2 regions of the Listeria sp. SHR_NRA_18 genome follow, and region 2 is predicted to be linked to the other one. Evidence: riboswitches for the same ligand, from Rfam matches in the RefSeq annotation. Region 2 holds a riboswitch; the other holds the start of a gene.
What was found. A riboswitch is a leader RNA that binds a small molecule or an ion and turns the genes downstream of it on or off. The one in region 2 is predicted to bind S-adenosylmethionine.

Region 1 (8,146 bases), 830 kb from region 2:
TTGACTACGAATCAAGCGGTTAGAGGTTCGAATCCTCTCGGGCGCACTTTCGGGAAGTAGCTCAGCTTGGTAGAGCACTTGGTTTGGGACCAAGGGGTCGCAGGTTCGAATCCTGTCTTCCCGACCATTAAGAAAATATCCCATATTTTTATGAAGGGGCCTTAGCTCAGCTGGGAGAGCGCCTGCTTTGCACGCAGGAGGTCAGCGGTTCGATCCCGCTAGGCTCCACCAAATTTTTTGTGAGTAAAGGTACGCTTATCTATTATATTGGCGGTGTAGCTCAGATGGCTAGAGCATTCGGTTCATACCCGAAAGGTCGTGGGTTCGACTCCCTCCGCCGCTACCTTTTAATTTGGACCTTTAGCTCAGTTGGTTAGAGCAGACGGCTCATAACCGTCCGGTCGCAGGTTCGAGTCCTGCAAGGTCCACCAATCACTATTTTTATTATATCATGGAGGAATACCCAAGTTTGGCTGAAGGGATCGGTCTTGAAAACCGACAGGCGGGTAAGACCGCGCGGGGGTTCGAATCCCTCTTCCTCCTTTTTCTTCTTAGTGATTTGTGGATAAAATAATATTATTGTCGCGGGGTGGAGCAGTCTGGTAGCTCGTCGGGCTCATAACCCGAAGGTCGCAGGTTCAAATCCTGTCCCCGCAATTGGTGGTTCCGTGGTGTAGGGGTTAACATGCCTGCCTGTCACGCAGGAGATCGCGGGTTCAAATCCCGTCGGGACCGCTTTACTTATGGCTTGGTAGCTCAGTTGGTAGAGCACTTGATTGAAGCTCAAGGTGTCGGCAGTTCGATTCTGTCCCAAGCCACCTTTATAGTTGTTTGTATCTTAAGCCGGCTTAGCTCAGTTGGTAGAGCAACTGATTTGTAATCAGTAGGTCGCGAGTTCGACTCTTGCAGCCGGCACCATATTTAGCGATAGCGGCGGCTATGGCGAAGTGGTTAACGCACCTGATTGTGGTTCAGGCATGCGTGGGTTCGATTCCCACTAGCCGCCTTTATGAAATTTTGGATAATGCGGGTGTAGTTTAGTGGTAAAACTACAGCCTTCCAAGCTGTTGTCGTGGGTTCGATTCCCATCACCCGCTCTTTATTTTTTTATTGTGGGCCTATAGCTCAGCTGGTTAGAGCGCACGCCTGATAAGCGTGAGGTCGATGGTTCGAGTCCATTTAGGCCCACCATATTATTCCACAGTAGCTCAGTTGGTAGAGCAATCGGCTGTTAACCGATCGGTCGCAAGTTCGAGTCTTGCCTGTGGAGCTTGTAATTGTTTATATTGGGGAAGTACTCAAGTGGCTGAAGAGGTGCCCCTGCTAAGGGTATAGGTCGTTAACGCGGCGCGAGGGTTCAAATCCCTCCTTCTCCGCCAGTATAAAAGATGCGAAACTAGAATTAATATTTAGGCCCGTTGGTCAAGCGGTTAAGACACCGCCCTTTCACGGCGGTAACACGGGTTCGAATCCCGTACGGGTCATCGCTGATTATAAGAACAATGTCATTTATGGCATTGTTCTTTTTAATGCAAAAAATGCATAGGAGGATAGGTATGAAAAGCAATAGATTTAAATTTTGGATTTTGACAGTGGTTGTTGCTATATCTGGTTTATCTCAAGGCTTATTGTTGCCTTTGATTTCGATTATATTTGAGGGAAATGGGATTTCTTCGGGATTGAATGGGCTCCATGCTACTGGGATATATATAGGGGTCTTATTAGTATCGCCATTTATTGAGGCGCCATTACACCGATTTGGATACAAACCTATTATTATTGTTGGTGGTGGGATTGTAGCGGTTGCTTTATTACTATTTCCACTGTGGTTTAATTTATATTTTTGGTTTATTTTGCGACTGCTGATTGGTGTGGGGGATCATATGTTGCACTTTTCTTCGCAGACTTGGATTGGTGCTATGAGTCATCCTTCTAAGCGTGGACGTAATATGGCTATCTATGGTCTGTTTTTTTCGTTGGGGTTTGCTGTTGGACCACAACTCGTGAATTTAATGGAGATTAATGTGAACTTGCCGTTCTTTATATCGGGGATTATGGTGATTATTGCTTGGGGGCTTGTGTGGTTTCTTAGGAATGAGTTTGTTGCTGAGAAGGCAGTTATACGCGAAATTTCGTTTTTTGGAAGTATAAAGCGATTTTCGGACGTATTTAGGCTTGCTTGGATTTCGATGATTCCGCCTTTTGTTTATGGCATATTGGAGACGGCGCTTAATGCTACTTTTCCGATTGTGGGGCTTCGGGATGGGATTCCGCAGGCGATGGTTGTGACGATTATTTCTTCCTTTTCTGTTGGGACGATTTTATTCCAAGTTCCGATTGGGATTTTGAGTGATAGGATTGGTAGGGCAAAGGTTTTGCCTATTTTTGTGGGGGTGGGGGCTGTTTTGTTTTTTGTGACGGCTTTTGTTTCTAATAGTATTGTATTGATTGGGATGTTTTTTGTTCTGGGGATTTTTCTGGGGTCGATGTATTCGCTTGGATTGTCTTATATGACGGATTTGACGCCACTGGAGCTTTTGCCTGCGGGGAATATTTTAGTCGGGATGAGCTTTAGTTTGGGGAGTATTATTGGGCCTTCTGCGACGGGAATTATGATTGGTTTGTTTGGTAATGATGTGTTTTATTTTGTGATTACAGGGCTTCTGGTTGTAGCGTTTTTAGCGTTGTTTTTCGGGAATGCTCGAAAAAGTTTGACAATGCCGTGATTTTTTAGTTGACAGGAATTTCGTGGGATGGTAATATAAGTTCAATACATCGGAACTGGATGTAATTAATTTCATATAATAACTCTTATTGTGAGTGGTAGAGGGACTGGCCCTGTGAAACCCGGCAACCTTTCAGTTTTTGAAAAGGTGCTAAATCCTGCGAAGTATGATGCTTCGAAAGATAAGAGAGTGAATGCGTGTCTGTAAAATTCGGATATTCGTAGCCTCTCTGGTTCTTTGCTGGGGAGGCTTTTTATATGAAAAAAATAATGAGGGAATGGTGATGTGAAATGGCGAAAGTTCAAAGTTCAAATTTAGGGTATCCGCGTTTAGGTGAGAAACGGGAGTGGAAGAAGGCACTTGAGAATTATTGGAACCATAAGATTTCTGAAGAGCAATTACTTTCTGAAACTAAAGAATTGCGTTTACAAGCTTTGAAGAAACAGCAGGACAAAGGGATTGATTTGATTCCAGTTGGGGACTTTTCTTTTTATGATCACATTTTAGATACGAGTATTACTTTTGGGATTGTGCCGAAACGATTTAATTATGAGGCTGGGAAAGTGGATCTTGATACATATTTCGAGGTTGCGCGTGGGAATGATGGGGCGGTTGCTTCGGAGATGACGAAGTGGTTTAATACGAATTATCATTATATTGTGCCGGAGCTTGTGGATGCGAAGCCGCAGTTGACGGAGAATCGGGCGTTGTTTTATTACGAGGAAGCTAAAAAAGAGCTTGGTATTGATGGGAAGCCAGTGCTTGTTGGACCGATTACGTATTTGAAATTGGCGAAGGGGAATGATGATTTTAAAGGGTTGTTGGATCAGCTGATTCCGCTTTATGGTCAAATTTTGAAGGAGTTGCAAAATGCTGGTGTGAAATGGGTGCAGATTGATGAGCCTTACTTAGCGACTAGTTTTGATAAGGAAGAGTTGGTGTTGTTTGAAGAGGTCTATGCTTTATTTAAGAACATTGCACCTAATTTGAAGATTGAATTGCAAACCTATTTCGAAAGTCTTGATTATTTTGAAGAGGTTGTGAAACTGCCGGTGGATGCGATTGGTGTGGATTTTGTGCATGATCATGGTGAGTCGATCGAAGCGCTTGAAAAATTTGGATTCCCGGAGGATAAAATTTTGGCGGCTGGAGTGATTGATGGTCGTAATGTATGGCGTGCGGATTTGGATGCGAAATTAGGACTTCTTGAGCGGATTGCAAAAGTGGTGCCGAAAGAGCGGTTAATTGTGCAGCCGTCGAGTTCATTACTGCATGTGCCGGTGACGAAAGCGAGTGAGCCTGATTTGGATGGGGTGTTGCTTGGTGGGTTGTCATTCGCGGATGAGAAGTTGGTGGAGTTAGTGGCGCTGACGGAGGCATTGAATGGGGAAGATGTGACGGCGGAATTTACGGATGCGAGGGCGGCGCTGGGTGCGATTAATGGTTCGCATCACCGGAATAATGCGGAGGTGCAGGAAGCGATTCGTAATTTAGAGAACGTGGAGGTGAAGCGTGATTTACCGTTTGCGGAGCGGATTAAGTTGCAACATGAGTGGTTGCAGTTGCCGTTATTGCCAACGACGACGATCGGTAGTTTTCCGCAGTCGCCTGAGGTTCGGAAAAAACGTTCGGATTGGTTGAAGAAAGTGATTACGGACGCGGAATATGAGAAATTTATTGAGACGGAGACGGAACGCTGGATTCGGATTCAAGAGGATTTGGACTTGGATGTGCTGGTGCACGGTGAGTTTGAAAGAACGGATATGGTGGAGTATTTTGGTCAGAAGTTGGATGGTTTCCAAGCGACGAAATTTGGTTGGGTGCAGTCTTATGGGTCGCGCGCGGTGCGTCCGCCATTGGTATACGGGGATGTGGCGTTTACGGAAGCTATTACGGTGAAGGAAAGCGTTTATGCACAATCGCTAACGGATCGTCCTGTGAAGGGGATGTTGACGGCGCCGGTGACGATTATCAACTGGTCGTTTGTGCGTGATGATGTGCCGGATTATGTGGTTGCGAATCAAGTTGGTTTGGCGCTGCGTAAAGAGGTGGAGGCGCTTGAGGAGGCTGGAATTCGTGTGATTCAAGTCGATGAGCCAGCGCTGCGTGAAGGATTGCCGCTGAAGCGTTCAAGATGGCAGAAGTACTTGGATGATGCGGTTTATTCGTTCAAGTTAACGACGACTTCGGTTAAGAATGATACGCAAATTCATACGCATATGTGTTATGCCGAGTTTGAGGATATTATCGATACGATTAGTGCGCTAGATGCGGATGTTATCTCGATTGAGACGTCTCGTAGCCACGGTGAAATTATCGAAACGTTTGAGAAGGTTGGTTACGATAAAGAGATTGGTCTGGGTGTATATGATATTCATAGCCCGCGTGTTCCGACGACGGGTGAGATTCAAGAGAACATTCGTCGAGCTTTAAAAGTAATTGATGCGCGTCAGTTCTGGGTGAATCCGGACTGTGGTTTGAAAACGCGTAAAGAGAAGGAAACGGTTGAGGCGCTTCGAGATATGGTCAATGCGACGAAGGAAATTCGTGAAGCGTATAAAGTGATAAAATAATAGGAAATTAGGCGCTAGGAACGGCATCATGTTGCTACTCCTGGCGCTTTTTAAATTGATGGAGGGGATTGGAATGACAAAGTTAAAGAAAGAAACAATTGTAGCGCAAATTGGAAATCGAAAAAGTGGAGCGACTGGTGCTGTGAACATGCCGATATATTTGTCGACTGCATACCGTCATGAAGATCTGGGTGTTTCGACAGGGTATGATTATACGAGAACGGGAAATCCGACGCGTGAGGTTTTGGAGGAGTCACTCGCGACACTTGAAAATGGAACGGCTGGTTTTGCGACGAGTTCGGGTATGAGTGCGATTCAGCTTATTTTTACGTTGTTTGCGAGTGGCGATCATATTATTTCTTCACGGGATTTATATGGTGGTACATATCGTTATTTTGAATTGATTGCGAAAAAGTATAACATTGATTTTTCTTATTGGGAGTCGACGGATTTGGCTGATTTGGAAGGTTTGTTGACACCGGCGACGAAGGCTGTGTTTATTGAAACGCCGACGAATCCTTTGATGGTGGAAACGGATCTTGCGGCCGTTGTGGCTTTTGCTAAGAAGCATGATTTGCTGGTGATTGTGGATAATACGTTTTTGACGCCGATTTTGCAGCAGCCGCTGGATTTGGGTGCGGATATCGTTTTTCATAGTGCGACGAAGTATCTTGGTGGGCATAATGATGTGCTTGCGGGTGCGGTGATTGTGAAAGATGAGGCGTTGGCTGTGCAGTTGCGCGATTTCCATAATTCGATTGGTGCGGTACTTTCGCCATTTGACAGTTGGTTATTGATGCGTGGGTTGAAGACGCTTGTTTTGCGGGTGGAGCAACATCAGAAAAATGCGCGGAAAGTGGCGGCGTTTTTGGAGGGTCACGAGGCTGTGACGAAGGTGCTGTATCCTGGAAAGGGCGGCATGGTGAGTTTCTTGATTAAGGATGCTACGCTTGTTTCGCCGTTATTGCGTAGCTTGGAGTTGTTTACGTTTGCGGAGAGTTTGGGTGGCGTAGAGAGTTTGATCACGTATCCAGTGACGCAGACGCATGCGGATGTGCCGCGCGAACTTCGGGAATCTTATGGGCTGACGGATGAGCTTTTACGGATTTCGGTTGGGATTGAAAATAGTGATGACTTAATTGCTGATTTGGATCAGGCTTTTGCGGCTGTTTTAAAAGAAGGGGTGAGCGTGCATGAGTGAGGGGTTTTCTTTTAATACGAAGGTTGTGCATGCGAGTCTTGGGATTGATGAGGCGACTGGTGCTCTGAACACACCGCTTCATTTGTCATCGACGTTCCATCAGCCGGATTTTGATAATTATCATGAGTTCGATTATGCGAGATCGGGGAATCCGACGCGTCAGGCTGTGGAGGAAGCGATTGCTAAGTTGGAAAATGGGACGCATGGTTTTGCGTTTGCGACTGGGATGGCTGCGATTTCAGCGGCACTTTTGACGTTGTCGCAGGGCGATCATTTTATTATTTCTGGGGATGTGTATGGCGGTACGTTTCGGTTGACGGAGCAGGTTTTGCCACGGTTTGGGATTACGCATACGTTTGTGGATATGGGTGATTTGGATGCTGTTGCGGCGGCTTTTCAGGAGAATACGAAGTTGGTTTATGTGGAGACGCCTTCGAACCCATTGATGCGCGTGACGGATATTGCGGCGGTGGCGCGACTTGCGAAGGAACATGATTGTTATACGTTTGTGGATAATACGTTTTTGACGCCGGCTTTGCAACGACCGCTTGATTTGGGCGCGGATATGGTGGTGCATAGTGCGACGAAATTTATCGGGGGCCATAGCGATATTTTGGCGGGGCTTGTGGTGACGAATAATGAGGAGCTCGCGAAACAGGTTTATTTCATGCAAAATTCGACGGGTGGCGTGCTCGGCGTTCAGGATTGCTGGTTGTTGTTGCGTGGCCTCAAGACGCTTGCTGTGCGGATGAGTGTGGGCACGGCGTCAGCGCAAAAACTGGCGGAATTTTTGCAAGCGGATGATCGGGTGAAGGCGGTTTTTTATCCTGGGCTTGCGAGTCATCCGGATTATGATATTCAGCAGAGACAGGCGGATTCGGCGGGCGCGGTGTTGTCGTTTGATCTCGGTAGCGAGGAGGCGGCGCGCCAGTTTGTGAATCATGCGAAATTGCCGGTGTTTTCGGTGAGTCTTGGCGCAGTGGAGAGTATTTTGTCGTACCCGGCGAGGATGTCTCATGCGGCGATTCCAGAAGAAGAACGGTTGAAACTCGGCATTACGCCAGGATTATTACGCTTTTCGGCGGGGCTTGAGGATATCGCGGATGTGATCAAAGACTTCGAACAAGCGCTTACCTATACAGTGGAAAGGAGTGCTCGTTGATGAATTTACGCCGCGATTTAAGTGAAAAAGTTTTAATTGCTGATGGTGCAATGGGTACGCTGCTTTATTCTTATGGGGTTGACCGTTCCTTTGAGGAGTTGAATTTATCGCATCCAGATGATATTGTTGCGATCCATCGGGCTTATATCGAGGCTGGAGCGGATATTATTCAAACAAATACCTACAGCGCGAACTATATTAAGTTGTCGCGTTACGGTTTACAAGATGATATTAAAAAAATTAATCAGGCGGCGGTGCGGCATGCGAAAGAGGCGGCGCGGGGAACTGGTGTGTATATTTTTGGCACGATTGGCGGGATTAACGGGGCGAATGATGCCCGAATTGCGGCGCCGAGTTTGGAGGAGATTAAGCGTAGTTTCCGGGAGCAATTGTACTGTCTGTTGCTTGAGGGCGTGGATGCGATTTTGCTGGAGACGTATTATGATCTTGACGAACTGAAAACGGTGTTAAAAATTACGCGGGA
Region 2 (8,146 bases):
TAAACTTATTATACGAGGAGTGATGACAATGCAAATCGAAGTAAGCGATCAAGCACAACACTGGTTTAGAAATGAGTTTAACACGGCCGATGGAAATGGAATTAGATTATTCGCAAAATATGGTGGCTCCAACAGTTCCCTACATCCTGGTTTTTCAATCGGATTAGTATCTGAAAAACCCACGGAAATGGCATTGCAACACAAAATCGGCGATATTTTATTCTACGTAGAAGATCATGATTACTGGTACTTTAAAGATCATGACTGGATCATTGATTACAATCCAAAAAGCGAAGAAGTAACCTTCAAATTTTTTGAGAAAGTAAAATAAATCTCTCAGCGGATCGACAAACGCTCATTTTCGTCGTTAAAAGCACTGTTTCAGCGCTCACGTACTTTAGTACGCTCCGCACTGGAACAGTGCTTTTGCCTAGAAACTAAGCATTTGTCGATCCGCTGAGGTTTGGTAGGAAATCATGTGAAGTGGTTTTTCGAAATTTTGGCGAGTCCTTTATAGGGCTCGTTTTATTTGGTGTAAATCTCCCAACTTTTCCGGCAACTCTTTACTCCAAGAAGCGATTCTGCTATTCTAAGGGGAAGAGAATTAGGGAGTTGAGATTTTGAAGAAATTAGCAAAATGGAGCATCATGGGGATTATTTTAGTCATGCTTATTGGTGGATGCTCAAATAATACACAAACATCCAGTGTTACCGAAAATACGTTAGACGGCGCGAAATTCACTTTTTTTGACGTCGGGCAGGGGGACAGCACGCTTATTCAAGCCGATGATGGCACAACGATTCTGATTGATACTGGCCGCCATGACGATAATCGGATTTTGACATATCTAGAAAAAGCGAATATCGAAAAAATTGATTTGTTGCTTTTAACACATCCGCACTCAGATCATATTGGCAACGCGGATAAAGTCATCAAACAGTATAAGCCGAAAGAAATTTGGATGGATGGACTCGTGTTCAATAGCTCGATTTATGAGCGCGTGATTGATGCCGCTCTGGCTTCGGACGCGAAATATAAGGAGCCAAGACGCGGTGAAAAAGCTACATTCGGACCGTTTGGGATTCAGGTGCTGAGTCCGGATAAATTATCGGATAACGCTAACAACGATTCCATCGCGATTCGTCTAACATACAAAGATATTGCGGCTATTTTTACAGGAGACGCAGAAAAGTCACGCGAACGAGAAATGGTCGACAGCGGCCTAGATTTAAACGCCCAGATTCTCGATTTGGGACACCACGGTTCGTCAACATCGAATCAGCCGTACTTTTTAGATGCAGTCAAACCGGAAGTCGCCGTGTATTCTGCTGAAAAAGGAAATTCCTACGGGCACCCGCACCGCGAAGTCATTCAGTGGCTCAAGGATCGCGATATCAAAACGTATGGAACGGATGTCGAAGGAACGGTAACAATCGAGACGGATGGCAAACAAATCCACGTCGCGACAGAAAAATCCGGCACACCGGAACCTGGAAATAGCACTGGCAAACAAACAACAGAAGAACCAGGCGAGGCGGTTCCGATGCCAAATACAATTAATATTAACACAGCAACCGCAGAAGAACTGCAATATCTACCGAGCATTGGCCCCGTTTTAGCAGACAAAATTATCGCCGAACGACCATATAAATCAATTGACGAATTGAAAAAAATAAACGGAATAGGCGACGGCATTGTTCGACAAATCAAAGAACAAGGCAAAGCAACCGTAAAGTAGGTGTACCATGAGCAAAAAAGCGATTTTAGACCGTATCGAGGATGGAAAAGCGGTTTTTCTACTCGAACCAGATGAGCAAATATGGACAATCCCACAAACCAAACTGCCAAAAAATATTCACGAAGGCAGTTCGGTTCTAATCGATGGCACGAGAATCACACTAGACGCCCAAACAACAGCGGAAAACAAAGCACGCATCGCAGCGAAACTCGAACAATTGCGCAGAAAAAACGATTAATAAACAAAGAACTTTTCCAAAAGTGGTTGACAGTATCCGAAATACACGATATAGTTATAAAAAATAAATAACGACTTACACATTTTATCCAGAGAGGTGGAGGGATTTGGCCCTACGAAACCTCGGCAACAGATCATGTATTGATACTGTGCCAATTCCAACAAGCATTCCATTTGCTTGGTAGATAAGGTGAGACGACAAAGACTGCATTCATATGACTGTATAATTATTCGGTACATAGATGTTTGGACTAGAATCTCCTCTTATTAACTTAAGGGGAGATTTTTTTGTGGGTAAGGCAATTAAGGGAGTGATAGGATGATCGAATTCAAAAATGTAACGAAAACATTCAAAAGCGGAGGCAAAGAAATTACCGCGTTAGACGGCGTTAGCTTAACCATCGAAAAAGGCGACATATTCGGCGTAGTGGGCTTTAGTGGTGCAGGAAAAAGTACCTTGATTCGCACGGTAAACCTACTGGAGCGGCCCACAAAAGGCTCCATGGCTGTGGCAGGAACCGATTTAACAACATTAAAATCCAAAGAACTTCGCGCAGAACGAAAAAAGATTGGCATGATTTTTCAACATTTTAACTTATTGAATTCCAAAACGGTCTTCGATAACATCGCGATACCGCTAGCTTTAATACATACAAACCGAAAAGAACGCGAAAAGCGAGTGCTGGAATTGTTGGACTTTGTTGGCTTAGCAGATAAAGCAAAGAATTATCCCGACCAATTATCCGGCGGCCAAAAGCAGCGTATCGGGATTGCACGTGCACTCGCAACAAATCCAGAGGTGCTCCTATGCGATGAGGCAACGAGCGCATTAGATCCAGAGACAACAGGCGCGATTCTCGAACTGTTACAAAAAATCAACAAAGAATACAATATTACGATTCTGCTCATCACCCACGAAATGTCTGTGATACGCGAAATCTGCAATCGAGTAGCGGTGATGGAAGGCGGTAAAGTTATCGAAGAAGGCAAAGTATTCGATATCTTCTCAAATCCGCAAAGCCAAACCGCGAAAAACTTCGTCAAGACGGTAATCAATGACGATATTCCAGCCAGCGCACTGAAGCTGATTCAAAATCACGACGCAACCGTTTGGAAATTCACATTTGTGGGAGAATCATCAGGAAATCCGCTACTTTCGAATATTGCCAAACAATTTGATGTCAATGTCAGCGTCCTAAGTGGGAATATCTCTGAAATTCAGGCGATTGCGTTTGGCTACATGATCGTGGAAGTCACAGGTGAGCCAGAAGAAATCGCAAAAGCCTTCGCTTACGCAACAACGCAAAATGTCAAATTAGAGGAGGTGGGAGCGCATGGAAGTCACATCTGAACAGCTAAGCATGGCATTTATTGAAACCCTATACATGGTTACATGGTCACTCTTATTTGCTTGCCTTATAGGGATACCACTCGGTGTCTTACTCGTCGTAACGCGAAAAGGTCACATTTTGCAAAATACAATGATTTTCAATATTTTAAACCCAATTATCAACATTTTGCGTTCGGTGCCATTTATTATTTTGCTAGTCGCATTGATTCCTGTGACGCGTTTCATCGTCGATTCGAGCATTGGCGTGAAAGCCGCGATTGTTCCACTTGTTTTCTACGCAGGACCTTACATTGCAAGACTTGTTGAAAACTCGCTTTTAGAGGTGGATCAAGGCATTATCGAGGCAGCTCAGGCGATGGGCGCGAACGCGTGGCAAATTATATGGCGATTTATGTTGCCAGAGGGTCTTAGCTCATTGATTCTGACACTAACTACCGCGACGATTGGTCTCGTTGGTGCTACCGCAATGGCAGGAGTTGTTGGTGCAGGAGGGATTGGAAACTTGGCGATTACGTATGGGTACCAGCGTTATGATAATATCACGATGCTCGTTACAGTTATTATTTTGGTCGTTATTGTCCAAAGTGTCCAGTCGCTGGGGAACTTCATTTCTCGCAAAATCCGCCGCCGTTAGGCGCCGGCGACGCCGAGAAACGCTCATCTTCGTCGTTAAAACCTGTGCTACGGGGTTCTCGTACAAATCGTACGCTCCACTCCGTTGCTCGGCTTTGCCTAGAATCTAGGCATTTCTCGGCGCCACCTCCGTTTGGAGGTTCAATCGTGAAGGACACTTAAACATGATTTTAAGAAAAGATAAAATAATAAATAATAGGGGAGTTTTTTGGATGAAGAAGTTGGTTTTAGTTTTGACGTTGGTATTGTTGGCTGTTGTTGCTACGGCTTGTGGTGGTTCAGATGAGAAGGCGCAGGGAGACGAGAAGAATTTGGTGATTGGTGTGAGTGCTGGGGATCGGACTTGGCCTGAAATTAAGCGGATTGCTGAGAAGGATGGTATTAATATCGAATTGAAAGAATTTAGTGACTATGTCTTGCCGAACCGCGCGCTTGCTGACGGGGACTTGGATGCGAATGCTTTTCAAACGGTTGCCTATTTCGATTCTTTTATTAAAGAAAATAAGCTAGATCTTGTACCGCTTGCTTCGACGGTCATTGCTCCAATGGGCGTTTATTCGAACAAAGTGAAAGACATTAAGGATATTAAAAATGGCGCTACTATCGCTGTTCCTGATGATATTACGAACTACGGCCGTGCTTTGCTTTTGCTGCAAGAGGCGGGACTTATCACGTTGGTTGATGATTTTGATGGGAACGGGTCACCAGAAGCAATCAAAGAAAATCCGAAAAAGCTCGATATTAAGCCAATGGTAGCTGGTCAAATTCCGCGCGCGCTAGACGATGTGGATGCGGCAACAATCAATAACGGTGTGGCTGTTGAGGCGAAACTGAACCCGCTGAAAGACTCGATTTTCCTAGAGTCAGATACGGCGAAACCTTATATTAACATTATTGCCGTTCGAAAAGGGGACACAGATCGCGAAGCTTTGAAAAAAATTGTGGAAATTTACCACTCCGATGACATGAAGAAATTTATCGAAAAAACATATAAAGGTAGCTCCATCCCAGCATTTATCCCGCTTGATGAGCTAGAAACGTATAAAGAAACGTGGTCAAAAAAATAAATTCGAAATACGGAGGCGTTGCACATGGTACAAGCAAAACTGACATGGTCTGAGGCCATTGAAACAAATATTGACGCGCATCAAGACTTCTATATTGAAGTAAGTCACGATATTCACGACCACCCAGAAATCGGCAACGAAGAATTCTACGCAAGCGAAAAACTGGCGACCATCCTTGAAAAAGCTGGTTTCACCGTGGAATTAGACGTAGCAGGCCACAAAACCGCTTTCCTCGCTCGTAAAAAAGCAGAGAAGCCAGGCGCTACAGTTGCCTTTTTAGCGGAATATGACGCGCTACCAGGGCTTGGACATGCATGCGGGCACAACATAATTGGCACAACGAGCGTTGCCGCAGCCATCGCACTCGCCGAAGTAATCGAGGAAACGGGTGGGGAAGTAGTCGTACTTGGAACGCCAGCCGAAGAGGGTGGACCAAATGGCAGTGCGAAAGGAAGTTTTGTGAAGCATAATCTCCTCCAAGGTATTGACGCCGCGCTCATGATTCATCCATCCAGCGACTCCGCGTTAACGACACCATCGCTTGCCGTGGACGTTTTAGAATTTGAGTTCTTCGGGAAACCAGCCCATTCCGCGGCTAACCCAGAAGATGGCATTAACGCACTGGACGGCCTTATCCAGTTTTACAACGGCGTCAATGCTTTACGTCAACACGTGACCTCCGATGTGCGCATTCATGGCATTATTTTGGATGGTGGTCAAGCGCCGAATATCGTTCCAGATTACGCCCGTGCCCGTTTTTTCACGCGCGCTGACAAACGTCGCCGTCTCGATGATATCACGAAGCGCGTCATTCAAGTCGCAGAAGGTGCTGCGATTCAAACTGGTACAACGTTTAAAGTGACGAATATCCAGAATGGCGTCGATGATTTCCTGATTAATAAACAGTTCAATCGCCTGTTCGCACGTATCGCGGAGCAACTAGACGAACCGCTAATTACCGATAGTCGCGGCATTGGTTCCACAGATGCAGGAAACATTAGCCAAGTTATCCCAACCATCCACCCTTATATCAAAATTGGTTCCAGTGACCTCGTTGGGCATACCGTTGAATTCCGCGAAGCCGCAAGATCCGCTGCTGGAGACAAGGCCTTAATCAAAGGCGCCAAACTGCTCGCGCTAACCGCTTTAGAACTCTACACGAACGAAGCGCTATTAGTCGATATAAAACAAGAATACGAAGATACAAAACAAATCTAGTCTGCCAAAAAAGGAGATAGGTCAACTGCTTATCTCCTTTAACGTGATAAACATTATAAAATAATTCTATTAATTTAGAAAAAGGTATTTATTTTCGCGTCAAAATAGCGTATGATAGAAACAGTCACACAAAAAAGGGGAGTTTTACATATGAAAAAAAGATATATTATCAGCTTGATTCTAGTAGCCAGCATGTTCGTATTAGCAGCATGCGGAGGAGGAAAAGACACGGCGAGCGATGCCTCAGATAAACAAGTCTTGCGCGTCATCGAATCCACAGAAATTCCACTCATGGACACATCACTTGCAACAGACGGCGTCAGCTTCACCGCGATGAATCAAGTTTTTGAAGGGCTTTATACGCTTGATTCCAAGGACCAAATCATCCCAGCAGCAGCCGAAGCCATGCCTCAAATAAGTAAAGATCAAAAAATATACACCATCAAAATCCGCGACAACGCGAAATGGTCAGACGGATCAGATCTCACAGCCGATGACTTCATCTACGCTTGGCGCAAAGTCGTCAATCCAAAATCGGGCGCCCAGTATTCCTTTTTATACCGCGATGTCGTTGCCAATGCAAGCGATATTATCGACGGTAAAAAAGATCCAAAAGAACTCGGCGTGAAAGCACTGGATGACAAAACCATCGAAATCCAACTGACACAGGCCGTGCCGTACTTCAACTCACTACTCACATTCGGCCCGTTCTATCCACAAAAAGAGGCTTACGTGAGCAAAGAAGGGAAAGACTTTGCCAAAGATTCCGATCATTTACTTTACAACGGCCCATTCACAATGTCCGATTGGTCGGGCACAAGCAAAAGCTGGAGTTTCATCAAAAACGATAACTACTGGGATAAGAAAAACGTCAAATTAGATCGCATCGATGTCCAAGTAGCCAAAGAACCAGGCTCAGCAGTCAATCTCTACAACACAGGAAAAGTTGACCGTGCCCCATTAACAGGCGATTACGCGAGCCAATACAAAGACAATAAAGAATTCGTTGCAGAACCCGATTCCTACGTATATTGGTTAAAATTCAATCAAAAACAATCGGATGTTGCGAATGTAGAATTACGAAAAGCGATTGCAAAAGCGATTAACAAAGAAGCGCTAGCCGACACGGTCATCGCGAATGGTGCGGTACCAATTAACGGCGAAATTCCAAACGGTTTTGCCCAAAATCCGAAAACAGGCAAAGACTTCCGCGAAGATAGTGGCGATCACCTCACATATAACGTCGCAGAAGCCAAAGAACATTTTGCGAAAGCGAAGCAACAACTCGGTAAAAGCGAAATCACGCTCGAACTAGTAGGTGACGACCAAGAATTCGCGAAGAAAACCCTCGAGTTCATTCAAAGCGAGCTACAAACCAATCTCGACGGGCTCAAAATCAACTTAAAAACAGTGCCTTACAAAAACAGGCTAGCACTTGATAAGGCGCAAGATTATACGGTTCAACTTTCGCGTTGGGCACCAGCATACAAAGACCCAATGACCTACATCGCAAGTTGGCAAACAGACAACAACTACAACAATATGAGCTACTCAAGCCCAGCTTACGACAAATTGACAACCGATATTTCCACAACACTTGCGACGAATCCAGAAGCCCGTTGGCAAGCCATGCTCCAAACCGAAAAAGTGCTACTCGATGACGACGCAGCAATCGCACCATTATACCAAAACGCCACAGCCGTCCTTGAAAAACCATACGTAAAAGGCGTAGTAAAACATCTTTTCGGCGCACCATACAGCTTTAGATGGGCATATCTAGAAAAATAAATGCATAACCCAAATAAATCGGCGACAAGCGCTCGCATTGTTGGGGCTGTTCGAAATGCAATGAGTTACAGCCCCAATATGCCTAGGAGCATCGCGAATAGGCGGTCCTTCAT

Region 1: linked by a shared signal. The riboswitch ahead of metE (5-methyltetrahydropteroyltriglutamate--homocysteine S-methyltransferase) and the one ahead of DUK53_RS04175 (methionine ABC transporter ATP-binding protein) in region 2 are both predicted to bind S-adenosylmethionine.

What each region holds. Positions count from the first base shown of each region.
Region 1 covers NZ_QPKR01000001.1:736-8,881, forward strand. The annotation lists tRNA gene DUK53_RS00040 (tRNA-Arg) at 1-46, shown strand, start outside; tRNA gene DUK53_RS00045 (tRNA-Pro) at 51-127, shown strand; tRNA gene DUK53_RS00050 (tRNA-Ala) at 156-231, shown strand; tRNA gene DUK53_RS00055 (tRNA-Met) at 270-343, shown strand; tRNA gene DUK53_RS00060 (tRNA-Ile) at 355-431, shown strand; tRNA gene DUK53_RS00065 (tRNA-Ser) at 454-543, shown strand; tRNA gene DUK53_RS00070 (tRNA-Met) at 584-657, shown strand; tRNA gene DUK53_RS00075 (tRNA-Asp) at 663-735, shown strand; tRNA gene DUK53_RS00080 (tRNA-Phe) at 746-818, shown strand; tRNA gene DUK53_RS00085 (tRNA-Thr) at 843-918, shown strand; tRNA gene DUK53_RS00090 (tRNA-His) at 934-1,006, shown strand; tRNA gene DUK53_RS00095 (tRNA-Gly) at 1,027-1,097, shown strand; tRNA gene DUK53_RS00100 (tRNA-Ile) at 1,115-1,191, shown strand; tRNA gene DUK53_RS00105 (tRNA-Asn) at 1,198-1,270, shown strand; tRNA gene DUK53_RS00110 (tRNA-Ser) at 1,289-1,379, shown strand; tRNA gene DUK53_RS00115 (tRNA-Glu) at 1,413-1,484, shown strand; gene DUK53_RS00120 (MFS transporter) at 1,557-2,726, shown strand; SAM riboswitch class I at 2,809-2,914, shown strand; gene metE (5-methyltetrahydropteroyltriglutamate--homocysteine S-methyltransferase) at 3,017-5,299, shown strand; gene DUK53_RS00130 (aminotransferase class I/II-fold pyridoxal phosphate-dependent enzyme) at 5,373-6,500, shown strand; gene metC (cystathionine beta-lyase) at 6,493-7,662, shown strand; gene DUK53_RS00140 (bifunctional homocysteine S-methyltransferase/methylenetetrahydrofolate reductase) at 7,662-8,146, shown strand, end outside.
Region 2 covers NZ_QPKR01000001.1:830,123-838,268, reverse strand. The annotation lists gene DUK53_RS04190 (HesB/YadR/YfhF family protein) at 29-331, shown strand; gene DUK53_RS04185 (MBL fold metallo-hydrolase) at 648-1,739, shown strand; gene DUK53_RS04180 (DUF3006 domain-containing protein) at 1,747-1,977, shown strand; SAM riboswitch class I at 2,059-2,168, shown strand; gene DUK53_RS04175 (methionine ABC transporter ATP-binding protein) at 2,296-3,327, shown strand; gene DUK53_RS04170 (methionine ABC transporter permease) at 3,311-3,961, shown strand; gene DUK53_RS04165 (MetQ/NlpA family ABC transporter substrate-binding protein) at 4,173-5,027, shown strand; gene DUK53_RS04160 (M20 family metallopeptidase) at 5,052-6,245, shown strand; gene DUK53_RS04155 (peptide ABC transporter substrate-binding protein) at 6,396-8,033, shown strand.